Regions from separate parts of the Lactobacillus gasseri ATCC 33323 genome, predicted to be linked through region 3. Evidence: predicted binding sites of a transcription regulator. Region 3 holds the regulator's gene; each other region holds the start of a gene.
What was found. Region 3 encodes Rex, which represses fermentation and respiration genes when NADH is low (regulators of the CRP and FNR family bind a similar motif). Its sites were predicted from a motif close to TTGTGAANTANTTCACAA; they were not measured.
Positions count from the first base shown of each region.

Region 1: a site for Rex is predicted at 2,501-2,518, ahead of LGAS_RS02485 (FAD-binding protein). Genes of this name have one in related genera too.
Region 2: a site for Rex is predicted at 1,258-1,275, ahead of LGAS_RS09170 (alpha-hydroxy-acid oxidizing protein). Genes of this name have one in related genera too.

Region 1 is NC_008530.1:528,775-533,405, reverse strand. Features, by position in the region: gene LGAS_RS02490 (DASS family sodium-coupled anion symporter) at 1-539, opposite strand, end outside; gene LGAS_RS02485 (FAD-binding protein) at 566-2,359, opposite strand; gene LGAS_RS02480 (LysR family transcriptional regulator) at 2,570-3,454, shown strand; gene LGAS_RS02475 (ATP-binding protein) at 3,492-4,568, opposite strand.
Region 2 is NC_008530.1:1,852,051-1,856,681, reverse strand. Features, by position in the region: gene LGAS_RS09175 (NCS2 family permease) at 1-1,118, opposite strand, end outside; gene LGAS_RS09170 (alpha-hydroxy-acid oxidizing protein) at 1,357-2,595, shown strand; gene LGAS_RS09165 (deoxynucleoside kinase) at 2,652-3,326, opposite strand; gene LGAS_RS09160 (deoxynucleoside kinase) at 3,348-3,998, opposite strand; gene nagB (glucosamine-6-phosphate deaminase) at 4,180-4,631, opposite strand, start outside.
Region 3 is NC_008530.1:420,311-424,941, reverse strand. Features, by position in the region: gene LGAS_RS01995 (LiaF transmembrane domain-containing protein) at 270-1,028, opposite strand; gene LGAS_RS01990 (LytTR family DNA-binding domain-containing protein) at 1,025-1,483, opposite strand; gene LGAS_RS01985 (LOG family protein) at 1,663-2,229, opposite strand; gene LGAS_RS01980 (redox-sensing transcriptional repressor Rex) at 2,368-3,012, opposite strand; gene LGAS_RS01975 (ABC-F family ATP-binding cassette domain-containing protein) at 3,180-4,631, shown strand, end outside.

The DNA of each region.
Region 1 (4,631 bases), 110 kb from region 3:
TTAAAAATCAAATACGATCCTAACTTTCTTTGTGTACCTTCTTTTGGATCTGACCCCATTTGTCTAGATAAGGCGTCAATAATTGGATACATAATACCATTAACACGTGCAATATTGCTTGGAATGGCAATCGCCATTAAGGTTTCAACCGTTGAAAGTGAATAAGCTAAGCCAATTGTTCTTTTTCCAAAAGACCTAATAAATAGATAAGCAACACGTTTACCCAATCCTGATCTAATAAATCCAGCAGACATGAACAAGCACATTGCAATTAACCAAACAGTCGTATTCCCAAAAGATGCAGATACTTCTTTAATATTAAAAATATGAAGTAGCGTACCAATTGTAACAGCAACCAAAGTAGAACCAACCATCGGTAATGGTTTAGTAATACATGCCACGATTGTGGCAATAAATAAGGCAAATAAATGCCATGCAATTGGTGTTATTGCAGCCGGTCTAAAAGGTGTAATGATCCACAATACACATCCAATAATTACTGGAAGTATAAATCCCTTCCAATTTACTTTTGCTAACATTTGTATATCTTCTCCCCTAACCAAAGCTATTTGCTTTTACGAGCATTCTCTATTGCTTGTTTAACAGCATCTTTAAATGCTCTACTAGTTGTACTTGCACCAGAAACTGAGTCCACGTCAGCAGAATTATGGTCGAGCATTTCTTGGGTCAATTTTGGTATTGCCTGACCACCCAAATCGCCAGATTCTTTTTCTTGAAGCGTTTCGATATTCTTTAAGTTTTGATTTTCATCTAAAGTTACACGAACAACAATTGGAAGATCATTAATCCCTTGATCGCTTGACCCAATTCCTTGATTTTTACCAGCTTCAAAATGCATCTTAACTTGATGTGCATCACTCTTTAAATCTTCATGAACTTGACTTGCGCTAGTAACAGCATCTGGAAGAGTCATGTTATTCTTTATTTTTGCTGCATTAGTTCCAGCAATCTTTCCTGAAATTAATAAATCAGCAATTGAATTGGCCCCTAAATACTTAGTGGCAAAAATGTCTCCTAATTCTCCGGCTTCATATAAATTAGGAATTGCCTTTCCATCAAGTCCAATTACTTCACATTTAGAATTTCTCTGTGCACCACCATGTGTATGCAAAATATTATGACGAACAGGAATTGCATAGTATGGACCTTCTTTTAAAGATCTCATTGTTTCAATTTTTCTGTTCAAAAACATATCTCGTTTTTTCACATCAGTTAAGAAATTAAAGTCTTCAACTGCCTGCTTTAAATATGGCGCATCAATTTTTTTAGATAATTTTTCAATTGAATCAGCTTTAATTGCATATGAAATCAATTCTTTAATTTGATCTGCCTTAGCTGACTGATCGTTAGAAAGCTGCTCATATTGAGCTTGATCCATAATGATATGTGGATGATTTTGATTAGGAATCATAACCCAATTTCCATGATTGTACTTGTAGCCATGACGATCTTCTTCATCTTCTCTAAAGTAACGAGTTCCATCATCACCTGCTACAAAAATTGACCCATTAAATAGGCTCTTCCAATTAATCATGTAAGCAAATTTTTCTCGTGGTTCATTTTGTCTAAGCGATAAGCCGTGTGAATCGTAGTTAGACATATGCCATAATCGCGCACCTGCTTCAACAGCAAGATCAATCCCCTTACCACGGTTATACAAAGTACCAATTGGCGCAAGCGAACCTTGACCTAAAAAGTCTTGAACCATACTTTGATTATTTTCAAAACCGCCTAGACTTAAAACAACTCCTCTTTTAGCAGCAACATTTACTTCTCTATTATTTCGCTTAATAACAGCACCAATTACAGCGTTAGTATCTGGATCTTGAATCAAGTGCTCAGCTGGCGATTCAAACCAAATATCAATTTTGTCTAGTCGATCAAAAACTTGCTTACGAAGTAATTTCCAAAATCCGCCATTGTACATCCCTTTAGTCATACTTTGAGACTGCATAGAAGCAGCATCTTTATATTCTGGATATTCGCCATTTGGTCTTCTACCTGTTGGTTGAGCTTCAATTCCAAAATACTTTTTTGAATACTCCTTCATTTGCATTACATTTTTGATAAAGGTATCTAATGCTTCTTCATCATACTCAAATGGATAATAAGTCTGCTTATAGTATTCTTTCAGTTGATCAAAATTTGATCCCCAAGCAAACGCGCCACCAGCATATCTAGTATTACCGCCTTCGCTTCCTTCAGGAGCAGCATCAATCAAAAGAACTTTTGCATTATTATCAGCAGCAAAACGCGCTGCACCTGCTCCGGCGCCACCAAAGCCAATTACAATTACATCATATGTGGCATCCCAAGATACTTTCGTCTTATACACCATATGCTCTTCTCCTCACAAACTTGTTTCATCCTTTACACATAGCAATTTATATCTCTTTATAAACTTTTTCTAGTGGGTAATTGTGAATAAAATTGTGCTATTCAACTCTGTAAAACTGCATATATCATAGATTCCTTGTAATTGTGAAAAATGTAACTTATAATTAAAAAAGATTAGTTCATAAAAAATATTTATAAAAGAGATAAGAATATGAATGACAAGGATTTACTATATTTTTGCAAATTAGTTGAAACACAGAACTATACCCTAACTGCTAATTCATTTAACGTTACACAACCGACAATTTCGATGGCGATCAAGCGACTTCAAAATAGATTTGATGATCCCCTGATTTTTCAAAAGAATCGCAAAAGTAAAATTACACTCTCACCCGCAGGTGAATTACTTTATCAAAAAGCAAAATATCTTTTAAAAGAAATGGCAAGTATCGATTACGACGTTAAACACGCCAATATTAAAAAAATTAGAGTAGCCTTTTCTGGAATTGCTGGTAGTATTTATATTCCTGAAATTATAGAAAAATTTTATAAAGAAGACATTGTTAACCTGTTAGATGCTCGCTTAGAAAGAAGTGCGACTGCATTTAAAGATTTAAACAATGGCGATGTAGACGTTGCTATCTATTCTTGGATGGTGCCAATCAATGATCCTGCCTATTTTATCCGTAATTTAGATAGAACAGAGTTAGTTATCATTACTGGTAAAGATGATCCTTGGAAAAATAAAAAAGTTATTGATGCCCAAGAATTAAGAAACCGCAAGTTTGTGGCCAGACAAAAGGGTTACTTAACTAGAGAATGTTTGGAAGAAGAGGCAAAGCTCGGCGATTTTACTCCAAACATTTTATACACGGCTCGAACAATGAAACTAATGATCGATTTAGTTAAAAGAAATGTTGGTATTGCTCTAGCAATGGAGAATTCCGTTAAGGATGAAAAAGATCTCCACATAATTCGTCTACGTTCAGGACAAAAACTCTGGGCATACATGCAAATTGCAATGAGAAAAAGTTTTATTCCCAATAAATATCAAAGACAAGGAATTGATATTCTTCGAAGGTTCCATCTAAATTAAACAAAACCAGCTAAGCACTGAATGCTTGGCTGGTTTTCTAATATCCCCAATAATAAGCTGAATCAGGATCTTCAGTCTGTTTTAAATATTCATCAAAATATGGAAGTGTATATTGTACTAATCCATACCCAGCTGGAATTATCAACTTACGCTCAATAGCTCTTCTTCGATATTGTGCTACAAAAACTTTATCTTTTCCTAAGATCTTGACTACATCCTGAAGTCGCTTATTTCCCCTAACTGCTAATAAATATTTGCGATCCCATTCAGATAAATCAATAAATATTTTCTGATATGCATTATCAAATAGTTGCAATTGAAATGGGATTGAAACTTTATCAAGATCTGCACTTTCAGGAATTTTTCCGTTTAGTTGATCAAACAATAAAAACCCCAATAACTGAAAGGCGAAAGCATATCCCCCTGTCATTTTTGCCATTCGACTTGCAACACTTAAAGAACAATTAAATACAGATGTATATGCAGCAATTATATCCGCATTTTTTAGCGGTAATGTGTGAATTTTTTCTGATCTCAGCAAAAATGTTAATTTACTTTGAGTTTGGATATCTAAAATCAAATCTGGAAGACCCGTCATTAAAACAAAAATCGGTAAATTATCTCCCTTTAATTCATTAAAGACTTGTGCAAATTCTCTTACTGCTTCGGTATTAGTAATTTCATCAATTGTAACAACAACGTATTTATTTTGTTTCTTTACTTTTTCCAGTATTTTCTCTAAAACAATATCATATTCTGTTTCAGAACTGTTTAAATCAATATTAATTCCTTTTACAGTAATTGAATTAACATTATTTAGAGCTTTTTGAAAAGCAGATTCAGTCTTGATAGCCAATTTCTTTGTTAAACTTGCGACCAGATTATCTTTATTAATAAGGTTAATCCGATAACAATTATCATCTTGATCCAATTTTTGAGCTACTGCGTTTAGAAAAACAGTTTTCCCTGAACCTCTAACGCCAGTAATAAAAAACGAACGAGCAAAATCACTAGTTTTAATTTTAGAAATTAAATCATTAATTCTAGTATCTGTATCAAGAAATATTTTAGGAACATCACCAAATGTGGGATTAAAAGGATTATTCACTTTCATGTCTCCTTTCATTTTTAAACTCTTTTAAACTTTATATTTTATTTTAAACTCTTTTAAACTTCA
Region 2 (4,631 bases), 460 kb from region 3:
TCTAGCTTATTCCAATGAATGTGAGCAGTATTTTGTGCCATTAAAACCCCAACAATGATTAAAGCAGGAGCAGTTACTTGAGTAGTGAAGACGCCAAGTAGTGGGCTAAAGATCATTGAGATTAAGAAGAAGATGGCAACAAAGACAGCAGTTAAACCTGAGCGACCGCCAACTGCAATACCAGCACTTGATTCAACGAAAGCTCCAACAGGTGAAGTACCAAAGATAGAACCAAACATCATAGCAGTTGAATCAGCGGCTAATGCTTTACCAACACGTGGCATTTTGTTGTTCTTCATAAAGCCAGCTTGTTGAGCAAGACCAATTAAGGTACCAGCAGTATCAAAGAATGTAACAAGTAAGAAAGTTAAAACAACAACCCACATTTGGAGAGAATTAATGTCTTTAACGTGGAAAACGGCTTGACCAAAGGTAGGTGCAAGACTTGGTGCTAAAGAAATGAACTTATGTGGTACAGCAATTTGACCAGTACAAATGCCAAAGATTGATGCAGCAATCATTCCGATGAAAATTGCACCTGGAACGCCTAAGATCATTAAAATTACAGTAACGATTAAACCAAAAATTGTAATCCAAACGAGTGGATTATGAAGTGATCCTAAACCAACTAAAGTTGATTTATTAGCCACAATTAGGCCACCATTTTGTAGACCTAGGAAGGCAATAAAAAGACCAATACCTGATGAAATGGCAAATTTAAGGTCTGAAGGAATAGAATCAATGATCTTTTCTCTTAGCTTAAACAAGGTAATTAAAATAAAGATAATTGATGCAACGAAAACACTGGCTAAAGCAGTTTCCCAAGATACCTTCATCCCAATACATACAGTGTAGGCAAAGAAAGCGTTGATACCTAAGGCAGGTGCTTCACCAATTGGATAGTTAGCTACAATACCCATAATTGCTGTACCAAGAGCAGCGGCTAAAGCAGTTGCGGTAAATACAGCGCCAGTATTCATCCCACTAGCGCCAAGAACACTTGGGTTAACGAAAAGAATATAAGACATACTAATAAAGGTTGTTAGACCTGCAATAAATTCAGTTCTAACATTAGTTCCCAACTTTTCTAAATGAAAGTAGTTTTTGATAAAATTCATTTTGTCCTCCAGACATAATGTTCGTTTTTAGCTTTAAATAAGCAACTTTTACAGTGTAGCATTCTGATAAATAAATGTAAACACGAATTTTAATTAAAGAAAGCGCTATGAAAGACATAAATAGTAAGTATGTCGGACTTAGTGAATTATTTCATAATAGCTTTTATTTAATAAATTGATGAAATCGTCCTAAAATTAAGGTGTATAGAAACCTACTTAATGATTGGAGGAAATATCAATGACAACTTACTATAAGGGCTTTCCACAAAGTACTAGAGAAGAAAAGCTACACATGGTTAACTTGGATGAACTAGAAAACGAAGCAAAGTACGTAATACCAGAAGCAGCCTATTACTACATAGCTAGTGGTGCTGAAAATGAATGGACTTGGCGGAATAATACCCAAGCATTTAACCATTTTCAAATTGTGCCTCGTGCTTTAACTGGGATGCAGGATCCGAAACTAAATACTGAATTTTTAGGGATGGAGTTAAAGACACCGGTCATGATTTGTCCAATTGCCTGTCATGGTATTGCAAATGCAGAAGCAGAAGTTGATACAGCTAAGGGTGCAAAGGCTGCTGGCGCTTTATTTGGGATGAGTACTTATGCGAATAAGAGTGTTCAAGATGTGCAAAGCGCAGTCGGTGACTCGCCTCGCTTTATGCAATTATATTTAAGCAAGAACTGGGACTTCAATAAGATGGTGATTGAAGAATCAGTTAAAGCCGGTTTTACTGGTTTCTTCTTAACTGTAGATGCACTAGTTAGTGGCTACCGTGAAGCCAATTTACGGACTAACTTTACTTATCCTGTTCCACTTGCTTTCTTTAATGAATGGACTGGTGGAAAAGGAGAGGGACAAAGCGTTGCTCAAATGTACGCTTCATCTGCTCAAAATATTGGGCCAGATGATATTCGCAAGATTAAGGAAATTGCAGATGTACCTGTAATTGTTAAAGGTGTTGAATGCGCTGAAGATGCTATGCTTGCAATTGGTGCAGGTGCAGACGGAATCGTAGTTTCTAACCACGGAGGACGTGAAGTTGATGGCGCTCCTGCTACAATTGACGTTTTGCCTGAAATTGCAAAGGCTGTGAAGAGTTGTGATCACCCTGTTCCGATTATCCTTGATGGTGGCGTTCGTCGCGGATCACATGTCTTTAAGGCATTAGCATTAGGCGCTGACTTAGTCGGTATCGGTCGTCCCTTCTTATACGGCTTAGCACTTGGCGGTGCTCAAGGCGTTCAGTCAGTTATTGATCAATTGAATAAGGAATTGTTAATTGATATGCAATTAACTGGTTGTAAGACAATTGAAGATATTAAACATGCAAAAATTGATCATCTTGATTACACTGCTGATTGGGGAATTTCTTCAACGAGTAAGAGTGTGATGAAGCCATATCCTGTTACTAAAGAAAATCAACTAACAGGTGAAGCGGCAGATGCAGTAAGCGGCGCTTCAAGACATTAGTTTAATGGTGTGAATATATGAAAAACTGCGGTCCAGTATGGATCGCAGTTTTTGCTTTATTTAACTAAATTTGGTTTCCAATCTTCGTCAAGCTTGCCCATTTCTTTGAGCTTAGCAACAATTTGGTTCAAGACTTCTTGACGATCTTCTTCACTTGCCATGAAGTCGAATTTATCACCATCAATAGTCATCTTTGGTGAATAATCATACTTTTCATACCAAGGCTTATAATAGCGAAGCAAACGCTTGTAGTAGTCTTCTAGAGTTGGGTCATAACTTAATTGCTCATAGTTACGACCACGCTTTTGAATACGTTTAAGCATTGTATCGTATGATACATCAATATGAACAAGAAGATCTGGATTCTTCTTAGGCATCCGATCTAACTCACTCATCATATTGTGTAGAAGTTCGTAATAAGTATCTACTTCTTCTTTAGTAGCACGGCCAATATCGGCGTTCATTTGAAAGAAAAGTGCATCTTCGTAGATAGAACGATCGAGTACGTTATTATCATCAGTTAATGCTGACTTGATACTTTGGAAGCGAGTATTCAAGAAATAAACTTGCAATAAAAATGCGTACTTCTTAGGATTTTCATAGAATAATGGCAAAACAGGATTATCATCTACGCTTTCGTAAAAGGGATTAGTACCCAAATACTTAGATAGAATACCTGTTAGACTGGATTTTCCGGCTCCAATGGGCCCACTTAATACAATAACTGTCATCACGTTCCTTCTATTCGTTAGCTAGTTTAGATTACCTAGATCAGTAAGCTTTTGATCAATTGTGCTGATAACTTCTTTTCGTGCCTCTTCATCTGCAACAAAGTCATATTTATCGCCGTCAATCATCATCTTAGGGGATGCATTATATTTTTCATACCAAGGCTCGTAATAAGATAAAAGTCGAGCATAGTAGTCTTTTAAGCCTGGATCAGTTGATAATTGTTCAAATGTACGACCGCGCTTTTGAATGCGGTGAAGCATGGTATCAAGAGATACATGAATATAAATTAACAAATCAGGTTTCTTACTTGGGTTGCCTGGAGCTTGTTCCATCATATTCTCAAGTAAACTATCGTAGATCTTGAATTCAGTCGGATCTGCGATTCCACTGTCAACATTCATTTTGAAAAATAAGGCATCTTCATAAATTGAACGATCAGACACACTGTTATGATCGCGAATAGCTTGGTTAATTTGAGCCAAACGGTGGTTTAGAAGATAAGTATTTAAAAGAAAGGTGTAATGTGCCATGTCTTTATAATAAAGTGGCAAAATTGGATTATTATCTACACCTTCATAAAATGCTTGGGTGCCTAGATGCTCTGCAAGAAGACTGGTTAAACTGGATTTTCCGGCTCCAATAGGCCCGCTCAATACAATAACTGTCATCACGTTCTTTCTACAAGATATAGTTTGCTTTAATAGTGTAATTCAATATCTGGTATGAAAACAAGTAGTTTTTTAATTTGCTATAAAAGAAAAAAGTCAAGAGAACACATCAAAAAAGTGCAAAAAGAAAAGACGAACTAATCTAAAAGATTAATTCGTCAAAGTAAATAGTCTTAAATGAGGATTATTTTCTGTATTTTGGATCAAGTTTTGCTGCAGCTACTTCGTCACAAATAACTGTTACATCTGGGTGATCTTGCAAAATAGATGCAGGAACTTCTTCAGTAACTGGACCTTCAACTAATGCTTTAACTGCATCTTGCTTTGATTCGCCAAAGGCTAGTAAAACAATCTTCTTACTTTGCATAATTGACTTAATTCCCATACAAATAGCTTGGCGAGGAACTTCGTCTTCATTGTCAAAGAAGCGTGAATTTGCCTTAATAGTACTTTCAGTTAATTGAACCTTGTGAGTTAAGCTGCCAAATGGAGTACCTGGTTCGTTAAAGGCAATGTGTCCGTTTCTACCAATACCTAAAATTTGGATGTCAATTGGGTTAGCAGCAATAATGTCGTTATAACGGTCAACTTCTTCGTCAATATCTTTTGCCATTCCATTTGGAATATATGAATGCT
Region 3 (4,631 bases):
AGATATGACCAAGTTGGTAAAAGCCGTAAAAAAGCTCATAAAAGCTATCCACGATTTGTGGAAGAAAAAATAAGCAAACAAAAAAGCCGCTTGATGACTTTTGGCAGAGTTAAAAGCGACTTTTTAGTTTGCTAATAATAATTTTGTCACCGCACTTTTAGCGGCTTGTGCTTCGGAGAGCTATTACTAGTAGCTCTCTTTTTTGTACTACAAGTACTTTACAGCAAATTAATTTTTACTTCAAATTAGAGCTAATCGATTTTTCTATTCTAAACTCTCTTAATAGTAACATCCCCCATATTAGCACGTCCTTGAAGTACTAATGTTGGACCTTCTGCTGGTTGATCACCATCAATAGTGAAATCACCAAATTTATGTTCAAGTTGATCATCAACTCGCCAAGAAGTTGGAATGTAAATATTTATATCTCCCATCGACATATTAATGTTAGCAAGTACCTCATCCCCAGCAGGCTTAGCTGAATCAAGATATACATTAACATCCCCCATTGAAACATTCACAGTCACCGTTTCTAAGTGTTGTGAATGAACGTAACGCGAAGTAGAAGACAACTTTTCACTAATTACGATATTGTCGTCATTATCTGAACTAGACGTATCAGAAAAAACATGTTCAGCCTTAAATTTATGTGGAGCTTTCAAATCTGACCAATTAGCGTTAACTTTTTCACCATTAATAATCACAGTCGGTTTCCAGCTTTTTTTGAAAATTAATCTCAAACCTCCCCAGATTAAAAACGCTGCTAAAAGTACTGTCCAAGGAACAATACGTTCAATATGAAGTGGTTTAGCATAAATAATTAATAGGAATGCAATTGAAAAAATACTGCCTCCTAAGCTTTTATTAATTAAAGAAGTAATTAAGGTTGCTCCAAAGACCACGGTCCAAAAAATTGCCCAAAAGCCTAATTCTAGTGGCATCAAGTGGAGCTGATCTAAAACTAAAAACGCAGCTGCCGCAAGCAAGCCTAACCCCCAAAGAACTCTTCCAAAACTGGCCTTTCTCATGATAATGTCCTTCTCTCTTTTAATCTTTCATTTAAATCTCGGTAATATCTTCTTGAAACATAGACAGTTTTATATGAATCATGAAACTTAATCTGACAATTAGAGATCGATTTAGTAACAGCATAAATCTGATCTAAATTTAAAATCGTCGATTTCGATACTCGCATGAACTGTCCACTTAATAAGTTTTCTAGTTCGTATAATTTATACTTAACAAAATATGCATTCCTCGTCGTATGCGCCATTACCTGCTTAGCGTCTGTTTCAAAAAAGAGAATATCGTTAATACTTAAATAATAGGAAGTATTATCCATCATCCCTTCAATTTGATCAGGATGTTCTGAATCAGTTTGAAGTTGATGATAAATTCTTTCTACTTCAGGCGTTAAACTTTTAGCATGAATCGTTATTTCTGTCTCTTGCTGATCTGGATCAAGTTCAAGCTTAACTTTCACAATTCTCACTTCCTTGTTTCGTTCTTGATATTTATATTAAACATGAATATAAGATTAAAATCTAGTGAAATTGACTAAGTGGTCATTTTAAAGTTCTAAGTGGTCAAAAAAAGAAGCATGAAACTAAATTTCCCCTCGTCTTTAGGTTCATACTTCTTTTTAATTTCTAACTTAATAAATCAATATTTTCGATAAGCCGGAGCCTGATAATCTTCCATAAACTGCAGAATCTTATCAAAATCGGTTCCAAAATAAACTGTATCTAAGTAAATATTTTCTAAAAAATCATCCTGATTCATGCGCTTTAATAGCTTATCTAAATAGTCATAAAAGCCAGCATAATCATAAAAAGCAACGGGCTTAGCATTATCGCCAATTGCCGTCCAAGAAATCGCTTGACTGATCTCTTCCAAAGTACCAATACTGCCAGGAAGAGCTACCATCCCATCAGCTAAATTCATCATCGTATCTTTTCGCTTATCCATACTTGGCACCACGCGAAAATCTTGCACCTTATCGTAAGCTGCACCGCGGTCTTTTAATTCTTCAGTAATAATGCCATGAACAATACCGCCATTTTCTAAAACTCCGTCAGCAACTGCTCGCATTAAACCATACTTACCGCCGCCATAAACTAGCTCAATCTGGTGGTTTGCCATTTTTTTACCAAATTCATAAGCAGCTTTCGCATATCCAGGACGGTTACCTGAGCGTGCGCCACAATAAACTGCAATCTTTTTAATCATTTTATCTACCTTATTTCTAAATTTAAAAATTCTATGCCTATTTATCTTAAAATTATTTCCACTCTGATTACAAATAAAAGTGTATAAAAAAATGCACAAGCCTAATTAAGCTTGTGCAAAAGCTATATTAATAGTAAATTATTTTTTGTTCTTATCTTTGTCTGAATCTAAGAAATAAATCAAAGTTTGAAGTTCAGTCGCCAAGTCGACATTTTGTACACGAACACTCGAAGGTGCAGATAAACGAAGTGGCGTAAAGTTCATAATTCCTTTAATCCCGGCATCAAACATTTCATTAGCAGTCTTTTGAGCTGCTGTTTGCGGTACACAAAGGATTGCAATCGTAATTTGTTGCTCACGAAGCTGCTTCTTCATTTCACTCATATCATAAACTGGCACACCTGACATAATTGTTCCAGTAATTTCAGGATTAATGTCAAAAGCGGCGCTAATTCTGATATTATTAGTACGCTTGAAGTTATAATTCAAAAGCGCATGTCCCATATTACCAACACCGACCAAGGCAACATTAGTTAAAGTATCTTGGTTCAAAATCTTTTTAAAGAAATTAAGCAAGTTCTTAACATCATACCCATAGCCACGCTTACCTAAAGCACCAAAGTAAGAAAAATCACGACGAATTGAAGCACTGTCAACTTGAACTGCTTCAGCAAGTTCAGTTGAAGAAACTTTTTCTTTTCCTTCATCATTTAAAAAGATCAAATAGCGATAATACAGTGGCAAGCGTCTAGCAGTAGCCTTAGGAATCTTAATTTCATCCATTAAGAGGCCTCTTTCTTTTATAAAATACGAATGTGAAATATTTACTAATCAAACTAATAATAGGCATTCTTCAAGGATAAATCAAGAAACAATTTTCACAAAGGCCATATTTTCATAAAATTTAAAAGATTCACTATGTTAAAATAAGCATTAGGAGAAAAATAATTATGATTATTGCACAAGCTCAAGACCTCGAACAACGTTTTGGAGGCAATACCATCTTCAGTAACATTTCTTTCTCGGTTCCTGACAATGCCAGAATTGGTCTTGTGGGACCTAACGGAGCCGGAAAAACTACCTTATTAAAGATCATGACTGGTCAACAAGAACCAACTAGTGGTCAATTTACTATTAATAAGGGATTAAAAGTCGGCTATATCGCCCAGGAAAATGGTCTCGATGAAGACAAAACAATCTGGGATGAAATGCTTACTGTCTTTAATGATTTAATCGAAAAAAATAAAAAAATCACCAAAATGCAAGAGCAAATTGCTGACCATCCCGAAGATGAAGACTTGCTCAAGCGGTATGATCAATTAGCTTACGACTTTGAACAAGAAGGCGGCTTTACCTACCAAGCTGAAATTAAGAGTATTCTTAACGGTTTTAATTTTAAAGAAAACACTTGGAATAAAGTAATTGGCACTCTTTCTGGCGGTGAAAAGACACGACTTGCCTTTGTTAAATTGCTTTTACAAAAGCCACCAGTACTGCTGCTTGACGAACCTACTAACTACCTTGACTTAGATACTTTAGATTGGTTAGAAGCGTTTTTAAAGAACTATCAAGGCGCAATTATTACAGTTTCTCACGACCAGTACTTCTTAGATCACTTAGCTAATCAAATTTTTGAATTAAACTTTGGAAAACTGACTACTTTCAAGGGTAATTACAGCCAATACGTTAAAGAACGTGAATTGATGGATAGCCAGCAAGAAGCTGCTTATGAAAAGCAACAAGAAAAGATCAAAAAAGAAGAAGAGTTCATTCAAAAGAACTTAGTTCGTGCTTCAACTACTAAACGTGCGCAAAGTCGGCGTAAAGTTTTAGACAAGATGGAGCGAATCAAGCCACCTAAGCACAAGCAAAAAGTTCGTATTAACTTCACTAGTGAACGCCCTTCTGGTAAGGAAGTGTTGATCGCTAAAGATCTAACCATTGGCTATCCTGATAAAGTGATGGTTTCTGATATTGACTTCCAAGTTAATAAGAATGACCGTGTTGCTATTATCGGCCCTAACGGAATTGGTAAGTCTACCTTGCTCAAAACCATTATGAAAAAGCTTGAACCAAAAGATGGTTCAATTAAATATGGTGCAAGTTTAGATATCGGTTACTACGACCAAGAACTTCAGAGTTTAGATCCTTCAAAGACTGTTCTTGATACAATTTGGGACCGTCACAAGACAATGCCTGAAAAAGATGTCCGCTCTATTTTAGCTTCCTTCTTATTCACTGCCGAAGACATTGATAAGACCGTTGGCCAATTATCTGGTGGTCAAAAGGCTCGACTTACTTTAACTGTTTTGTCTCTTGAAAAAGACAACTTTTTACTAATGGATGAACCTACCAACCACCTAGATATTGAAGCTAAAGAAGTGCTTGAAGAAGCATTAGAT